3 regions of the Mycobacterium colombiense CECT 3035 genome follow, and region 1 is predicted to be linked to each of the others. Evidence: predicted binding sites of a transcription regulator. Region 1 holds the regulator's gene; each other region holds the start of a gene.
The links. The regulator LexA, encoded in region 1, represses DNA repair genes until DNA is damaged. The targets are predictions, from matches to a motif close to CGAACANNTGTTCG.

Region 1 (2,262 bases):
CGGCAAGCGCCAGCCCGATGGTGGAGGCCCAGGTGGTGACGCGCCGGCGGTGCGGCGCGGCCGACATAGCCACCCCGGTGCCGTAGTAGCGCGTCGCCGCACCAGCCGGCCGCGACGGCGCGGGCCTGCGGGACCTGGCCAGGCCGTCCCGCCCGTAGCGTGCACCCAGGACGGGCCCGTTGATCGGCCGCCGAAGACTGCTGGTACGCGGCGCAGGCGTGTGGATGACTGTCATCTTCGTTCCTCCGGTCAACTAGCTCTCGCTCGTGTGTTCGACTCTAATCGCTTGTATGTTCGAAACCCGAACATTTGAGCGAAGCGTGTCGCACGAGCAAACGCTAGATCACACCACCGACAAGTTCGTCGGCCTCTACCACTGTCACGAGGCAGAAATACCCGATGTTCGGAAGAGTTACACATTTGTGATTCACCCGACTTTCGGCCCTTCGCGAGTGCGGTCCGGCCGGCGCGACACGCCACTCGAACACATGTTTGATTCTTGTCCACGGTGCGGCTACATTCAGTGCCATGGGCGACAGCAACGACATCTCATCGGCCGGCCCCGAGGGTCGGTTGCACTCCGTGGACTCCTCGCTGACCGAACGCCAGCGCACCATCCTGAATGTCATCCGTGCCTCGGTCACCAGCCGCGGCTACCCGCCGAGCATCCGGGAGATCGGCGACGCCGTCGGCCTGACGTCGACGTCATCGGTGGCACACCAGCTGCGCACCCTGGAGCGCAAGGGCTACCTGCGCCGCGACCCCAACCGTCCGCGGGCCGTCGACGTCCGCGGGGCCGACGACGACGTGGCGGCGCCCGCCACCGAGGTGGCCGGCTCGGACGCCCTGCCGGAGCCCACGTTCGTTCCGGTGCTCGGGCGCATCGCGGCCGGCGGACCCATCCTCGCCGAAGAGGCCGTCGAGGATGTCTTTCCGCTGCCGCGCGAATTGGTCGGCGAGGGAACGCTTTTCCTGCTCAAGGTGGTCGGTGACTCGATGGTCGAGGCCGCGATCTGCGACGGCGACTGGGTGGTGGTGCGTCAGCAGAACGTCGCCGACAACGGCGACATCGTCGCGGCCATGATCGACGGCGAGGCCACCGTCAAGACGTTCAAGCGCGCCGGCGGTCAGGTGTGGCTGATGCCGCACAACCCGGCGTTCGACCCCATCCCCGGCAATGACGCCGCCGTGCTGGGCAAGGTCGTCACGGTCATCCGCAAGGTCTGACGAGACGGCGAGCGGGTCAGTCGGCCCGCGTGAAGCCGTTGGCCTCAGCGACTTCTTCGCTCGACAGCCAGATTTCGGCGAGCGTGTCCCGATACAGGTCGCTGCCCGGCGTGTAGTACAGGCCGTAACGAGCGCTCGCCTTGATCGGGTATCCGTCGGGCGCCTGATACGGATCGTCGAGCGGCAGGTGGATCGTGGGTCGCCCATCCGGGCCGGCCAGGCCGTTCTCCGAGGCGTCTTCGGCGTCCGCGGCGGCGTGCCGGCCGCCTCGTGCCGACGTCCCGGCCGCGACCGCGCCGGCGACCACGGCATCCGCCACGCCCGCACCGGCCGGTGTGTCGGTGGGGGGCTCGACGTCCGGCTCCGGCGCCGCGAGGTCGGCGTATTCCTCCTCGGGCTCGGCCGTTTCCAGGGCACCGGTCACGGCTTCGCTGTCCGGCGGGGTGTGCGGAACGGCGACGTCGGGATATTCGTCCTCCGGGTACACCTCCTCCGCGTAGCCGGCATCGGGATCCTCGGCGTCGACGTAGGCGGCGTCGTCCGCCGTCTCGGGCTCGGCGACGTCGGGGACGGCGTCGGTGTAGTCGGTGTAATCGGCTCCCGCGTCGGAATACTCGGCCTCCGACAGCATCTCCTCGGAGACCACCGGGATGGAGTCGGTGTCGACGGCGTCGGGGTCATCGTCGGCGAACCCGTAGTCGCTTTCGGCCGGGGTCTGACGTTGCCAGCTGACCCGCCCGGCGTCGGGTTCGGGCTCGGGTTGATGCGGCGCGCTGAGCGCGTACGACTCGGCGTCGAGGTCGGATTCGTCGTGCCCCCAGCGTTCGTCGGCGTCGTAGCCGAAGTCCCCGCCCTGGCCGGGGCCGTAACCTGCGGCGTCGTCGTGCCCGGGCCGGCGCCGGCGCCAGACGAAGAGCACCCACACCAGCAGCACGAGCAGCGCCAGCACCGGGATGGCGGCCACCAGCCACCACCAGTGCCAGGTGAACTTCTTCGGGTGCGCGGGCATGGCCGAATTGCTCGGCTGGTTCTGAC
Region 2 (2,262 bases), 140 kb from region 1:
AGGCAATATTCTTCTGCAGCAACAGGATTCCGAATATCAGACACGTCACGCCGGCCACCCCCAGCACACCGGCGATCACGAACAGGCGGTTGCGGCTCACGGGCGCCACCGGCTGGCCGTGTGCACCACCGTGCCGCCGTTGCCGGGGGACGCCCCGGATAGAGGTGCCAGGTCTGCCAGCGCCAGCCGGCGCCGTCGGGTTCGGCGGCCAGCACGGTCAGCGCGGCGTCATCACCGGGAAACGTGCCACCGAGCCAGCCCGCCCGGTGGGCGCAACGGCCGCGCAGGTCGCGCGCGAGGCGGCGAAAGCTGGCCTCGTCGTGGGTGTCGGTATGGGATTGCAGGCGGTAGCCGGGCGCCTCGGTGCGCGCCGGCAGGTCGGCCCCGAGACTGCGTGCGGTGCAAGAGATCTCCTCGGAAAACGCCTGCTCGACGGCGACGACATGGGAGGCGCCGAGCACACCGAGCAGCAGCGCGGCGCCGCCGTCGGGGTGGTCCAGCCGGCAGCTGGCCAGCGGCGCCGGTACGGGCGCGTTGAGCGCGAGTCCCAGCCGTTCGCCGGATACGTCGGCCGGGGTCACGGCGAGCTGATGGAGGGGCACCGAGGAGACCTCGTGCTCTACGCCGGGGTGGGTGGGGGAGCCGGGTACACGGTGATCTCCCCGGGCGAGACGGACTTGCCCGTCGACACCTCCCAGGGCATGTCCGGGGCCCAGCGCTCGAACGACAGCAGCGCCGACTCGTCGTCGTTGGTGCAGTCGACGAACTCCATCTCGCCGCCGGCCGGCAGGCCGGTGGTGCCCTCGGTCGTGTAGGAGGCGCGGCCGCGTTCGGACTCGTGGAACATCACGCCGTCGACGACGTAGGGGTCGCCGGGCCGCAGCGGCACGTCCTTGCGGGTGACCCACATCGCCAGCTCCAGGCGCCCGTCGTCTTCCTCGACGCTGAACCAGATCGGCTGGTCGCCGCCCTCCAGCAGGTGCTCCCACCAGACGAAGGGGCCCTCGCGGAAGGTGACCGAACCGCGCACGATGTAGTCGATGCCGCCGTAGCTGACGATGGCGCCGGGCCCGAGTTGGCGCGGCCCGAACTGCGGCATCGCGTCGTCGGCCATCGGATCCGGGCGCCCGGCCCGCTGGGCGGGCTGCTTGGGCCGCCGCAAAGCCACCACCAGCACCACGATGGACGCGATGAAGAGCACCACGGCGATCATGACCAGCAGAGATCCCACGCCAACCCCTCCGTTGCCACATTGCTCGAGCGAACGTGGGCTAAAGCTAACAGCTTTTCCCCGGGTTCCGCGCCGTAACGTCGGCGCGGGAATCGGCGCCTCGGCCGCGTGTCCTACCCGGGCCCGTCGGCGCCGGCCGCTAGGGTATCGAACAGCTGTTCTACTAGGTGGGAGCGGGAATGCGGGTGATGGGCGTCGATCCCGGCCTGACCCGATGCGGTCTGTCGGTCGTCGAAAGCGGGCGTGGGCGCACGGTCGTCGCGCTGGACGTCGACGTGGTGCGCACGCCCGCGGACGCCCCGCTGGCCCAGCGGCTGCTCAAGATCAGCGACGCCGTCGAGCACTGGCTGGCCACCCACCGGCCCGATGTGGTGGCGATCGAGCGGGTGTTCTCCCAACTCAACGTGTCGACGGTGATGGGCACCGCCCAGGCCGGCGGCGTCGTCGCCCTGGCGGCGGCCAAGCGCGGCGTCGACGTGCACTTCCACACCCCCAGCGAGGTCAAGGCCGCGGTCACCGGCAACGGTGGGGCCGATAAGGCTCAGGTCACCGCGATGGTCACCAGAATCCTTGCGCTACAAGCGAAACCGTCACCGGCCGACGCCGCCGACGCGCTGGCGTTGGCCATCTGTCACTGCTGGCGCGCGCCGATGATCGCCCGGATGGCCGCTGCCGAGGCGCTGGCCGCCCAGCAGCGACAGAAGTACAAGGCAAAGTTGGACGCCAAGCGCAAGGCCGCGCGATGATCGCCTCGGTGCGCGGGGAGGTCCTCGAAGTGGCGCTCGATCACGCGGTGATCGAGGCCGCCGGCGTCGGCTACCGGGTGAACGCCACGCCGTCGACGCTGTCCACGCTGCGGACCGGGAGCGAGGCGCGGCTGATCACCGCGATGATCGTCCGCGAGGACTCGATGACGTTGTACGGCTTCACCGACACCGATACCCGCGATCTGTTCCTGACGCTGCTGTCGGTGTCGGGGGTCGGGCCGCGGCTCGCGATGGCCACCCTGGCCGTGCACGACGCCGGCGCGC
Region 3 (2,262 bases), 510 kb from region 1:
GCAGTGATAGCCGGGTTCGAGGCAATTGGGGTGAGTACACCCGCGGTCCCGGGCGTAGCAGATGAGCCGCTGGTCAGCGGTGGCGATGCGCTTTTGGCGCCCGAGATACAAAGGCCTGCCGGTGTGCTCGTCGAACACGGCGAGGTAGTGAATTGCCTTGGCGGCCATGCGAATCAGATCCGCCATGGGTAGTCGTGAGCCACCGCCAGTTTGTGCCGGCGCGGGCACCGGAATCGACGAGTCGATCGCGGCGTGCGCGGCCCGGTCGAGTTCGGCCAGCGTGGTGGTGGCGATCACCGTGACGGGGTGGCCGCGGTGCGTCCCGAGCCCTCCCGACGCCAGGGCCGTTTCGAGGCCGAGCTTGAGGGCGTCGTGGCAGCGCTGGGCCGCCGTGCGGTCGTCGCGCGCCTCGGGATCGCCGGCTGCGTCGTCAGGCTGATGGCGCCCGGGCCGTACCGCCGCTTCGAGGGCCTCGAAGTACGCTCGGGCCTCGGGATCCAGTAGACCGGTGAGCCGCGACATCCCGTCGGGGCCTTGCGTGCTCAGGTGCAGACCCCGCCGGCGGGCCCGATCGACATCGGTGAAACGGCCGTCGGGATTGAGATGGTCGGCGATCCGGTGGCCCAGCCGGGCGACCAAGGCGGCGTCGAGCTTCATCGCGTGCCGCACCAGCGTGCGCTCCGCGTCGGCCGCGTCGGTGGGGGAGACGCGGGACGGCAACGTGTCGACCGCGGTGCACACGGCGCGGATGTGGTCCTCGCCGATCCCGCCGGCGGCCACCGCCGCGGCCACCGCCGGGAGCTCTGGTTCCAGCGGTGCGCCGGTCAGCGAGCGGCGCGGCCGGATGCGGACCGCAAGTCGCAACCGCCGCGCGACTTCTCTGGGCGTGATGCGAAGCCGCGCGCACAACATGCCGCGCACCGCGGGGACGCACCCGGCTTCGTCGGGCGGATCGTCGATCTCGCCGAAGACCCTGTACATCAGGCCCCGGTTGGTGCGCTCCTGGTGCTCCAGTCGTTCGGCAACCCCGACCCGGAAGGCGTTGCCGACCACGTCCGACGAGGTCTGCCGCAGCACGTCATGGGCCGCGTCGACCGCATCGAGCGCGGCGCGCATCCGTTCCCGGGCCTGCCACGCCTGCATCACAAGACCCACGCTATAGAACATATGTTCGAGCGCAAGCGGGCAGCCGAGATTCTGTGGATGAACTGCCGACTGTGCATAACCGAGCTCCCCGGTCCTGGCCCCAGGGCCGCCTGACGTGCAAGTATGAGGAAAGCCAGTGCCGCAACAACCAATCGAGCGGTGTGCCAATGCCTGGTATGGACAAGCCGACAGGGCGAGTCGTTGCCCTGATCGTTCTGCTGCTCGTGGTCGCTGCCGCCCTGCGCGGTTACCTCCCCGCTCGCCACGATGCGATGCGCAGCGAGTCGGGCGGCCGGGCGGCGCTGACGTTCGTGGTAGCGATTCTCGCGGTGACACTCGCACTGATCGCTGTCGCCGTCGTCGCGCGGTTGCGAGACCCCCGCGCTCCCGCGCCGTCCGCCGGTGGTCTCTCCGACATGCTGGGCACCGGTAAGGGGCGGCCGAGCTGGCGCGTGTTGTTGATCGGGGCCGCCGTGATCGCGGCCTGGCTGCTGATCGTGATGCTCCTGGCCCGGTTTTTGGCCCACGGTATCGCCCCCGTCCTGCAACCGCCCGACAGCGGCGCGGCGCCGTCGACGCACCCGCCCGCGCAGCCGGCGCCGCAGCAGCATCCGCACCGTCCTCGCGACGGCTCGCAGAACCTGCTGGGGATCCTGCTTGCCTGCACCGTCGCCATGTTGGTGATGTTCGTCGCCGGGACGGTCGCCTCGGCGCGGCGGCGCTGGCGTCCGTCGGCTCCCGCCATCGCCGACGAGCCGGCGGAACCCGCGGCGCCCGCGCCGCGTTCGGAGTCACTGGCGCGAGCCGCCGAACGCGGACTGGCCGAGATGGCCGACCTGAGCCGCGAACCCCGGGAGGCGATCATCGCGTGCTACGCGGCGATGGAACGCGAACTCGCCCAGGTGCCCGGCGCCGTACCCCAGGAGTTCGACACCCCGACCGAGGTGCTGGCCCGCGCCGTCGAACACCACGCCCTGCACGCCGACAATGCCGTCCGATTGGTGAACCTGTTCGCCGAGGCCCGGTTCAGCCCCCACGTGATGAACGAGACCCACCGCGACATCGCGGTGGGCGTGCTTCGCCTGGTCCTCGATGAGCTGGGCGCGCGGAGTGCCG

Region 2: a site for LexA is predicted at 1,380-1,393, ahead of ruvC (crossover junction endodeoxyribonuclease RuvC). Genes of this name have one in related genera too.
Region 3: a site for LexA is predicted at 1,161-1,174, ahead of B9D87_RS25470 (HNH endonuclease signature motif containing protein). Genes of this name have one in related genera too.

Annotation. Positions count from the first base shown of each region.
Region 1 covers NZ_CP020821.1:309,270-311,531, reverse strand. Annotated here, with positions in the region: gene B9D87_RS01565 (LysM peptidoglycan-binding domain-containing protein) at 1-235, opposite strand, end outside; gene lexA (transcriptional repressor LexA) at 529-1,227, shown strand; gene B9D87_RS01555 (LGFP repeat-containing protein) at 1,244-2,262, opposite strand, start outside.
Region 2 covers NZ_CP020821.1:448,481-450,742, forward strand. Annotated here, with positions in the region: gene B9D87_RS02390 (DUF4247 domain-containing protein) at 1-100, opposite strand, end outside; partial or broken gene B9D87_RS02395 (DUF2617 family protein) at 97-602, opposite strand; gene B9D87_RS02400 (DUF4178 domain-containing protein) at 620-1,231, opposite strand; gene ruvC (crossover junction endodeoxyribonuclease RuvC) at 1,411-1,977, shown strand; gene ruvA (Holliday junction branch migration protein RuvA) at 1,974-2,262, shown strand, end outside.
Region 3 covers NZ_CP020821.1:5,385,788-5,388,049, forward strand. Annotated here, with positions in the region: gene B9D87_RS25470 (HNH endonuclease signature motif containing protein) at 1-1,143, opposite strand, end outside; gene B9D87_RS25475 (DUF4129 domain-containing protein) at 1,323-2,262, shown strand, end outside.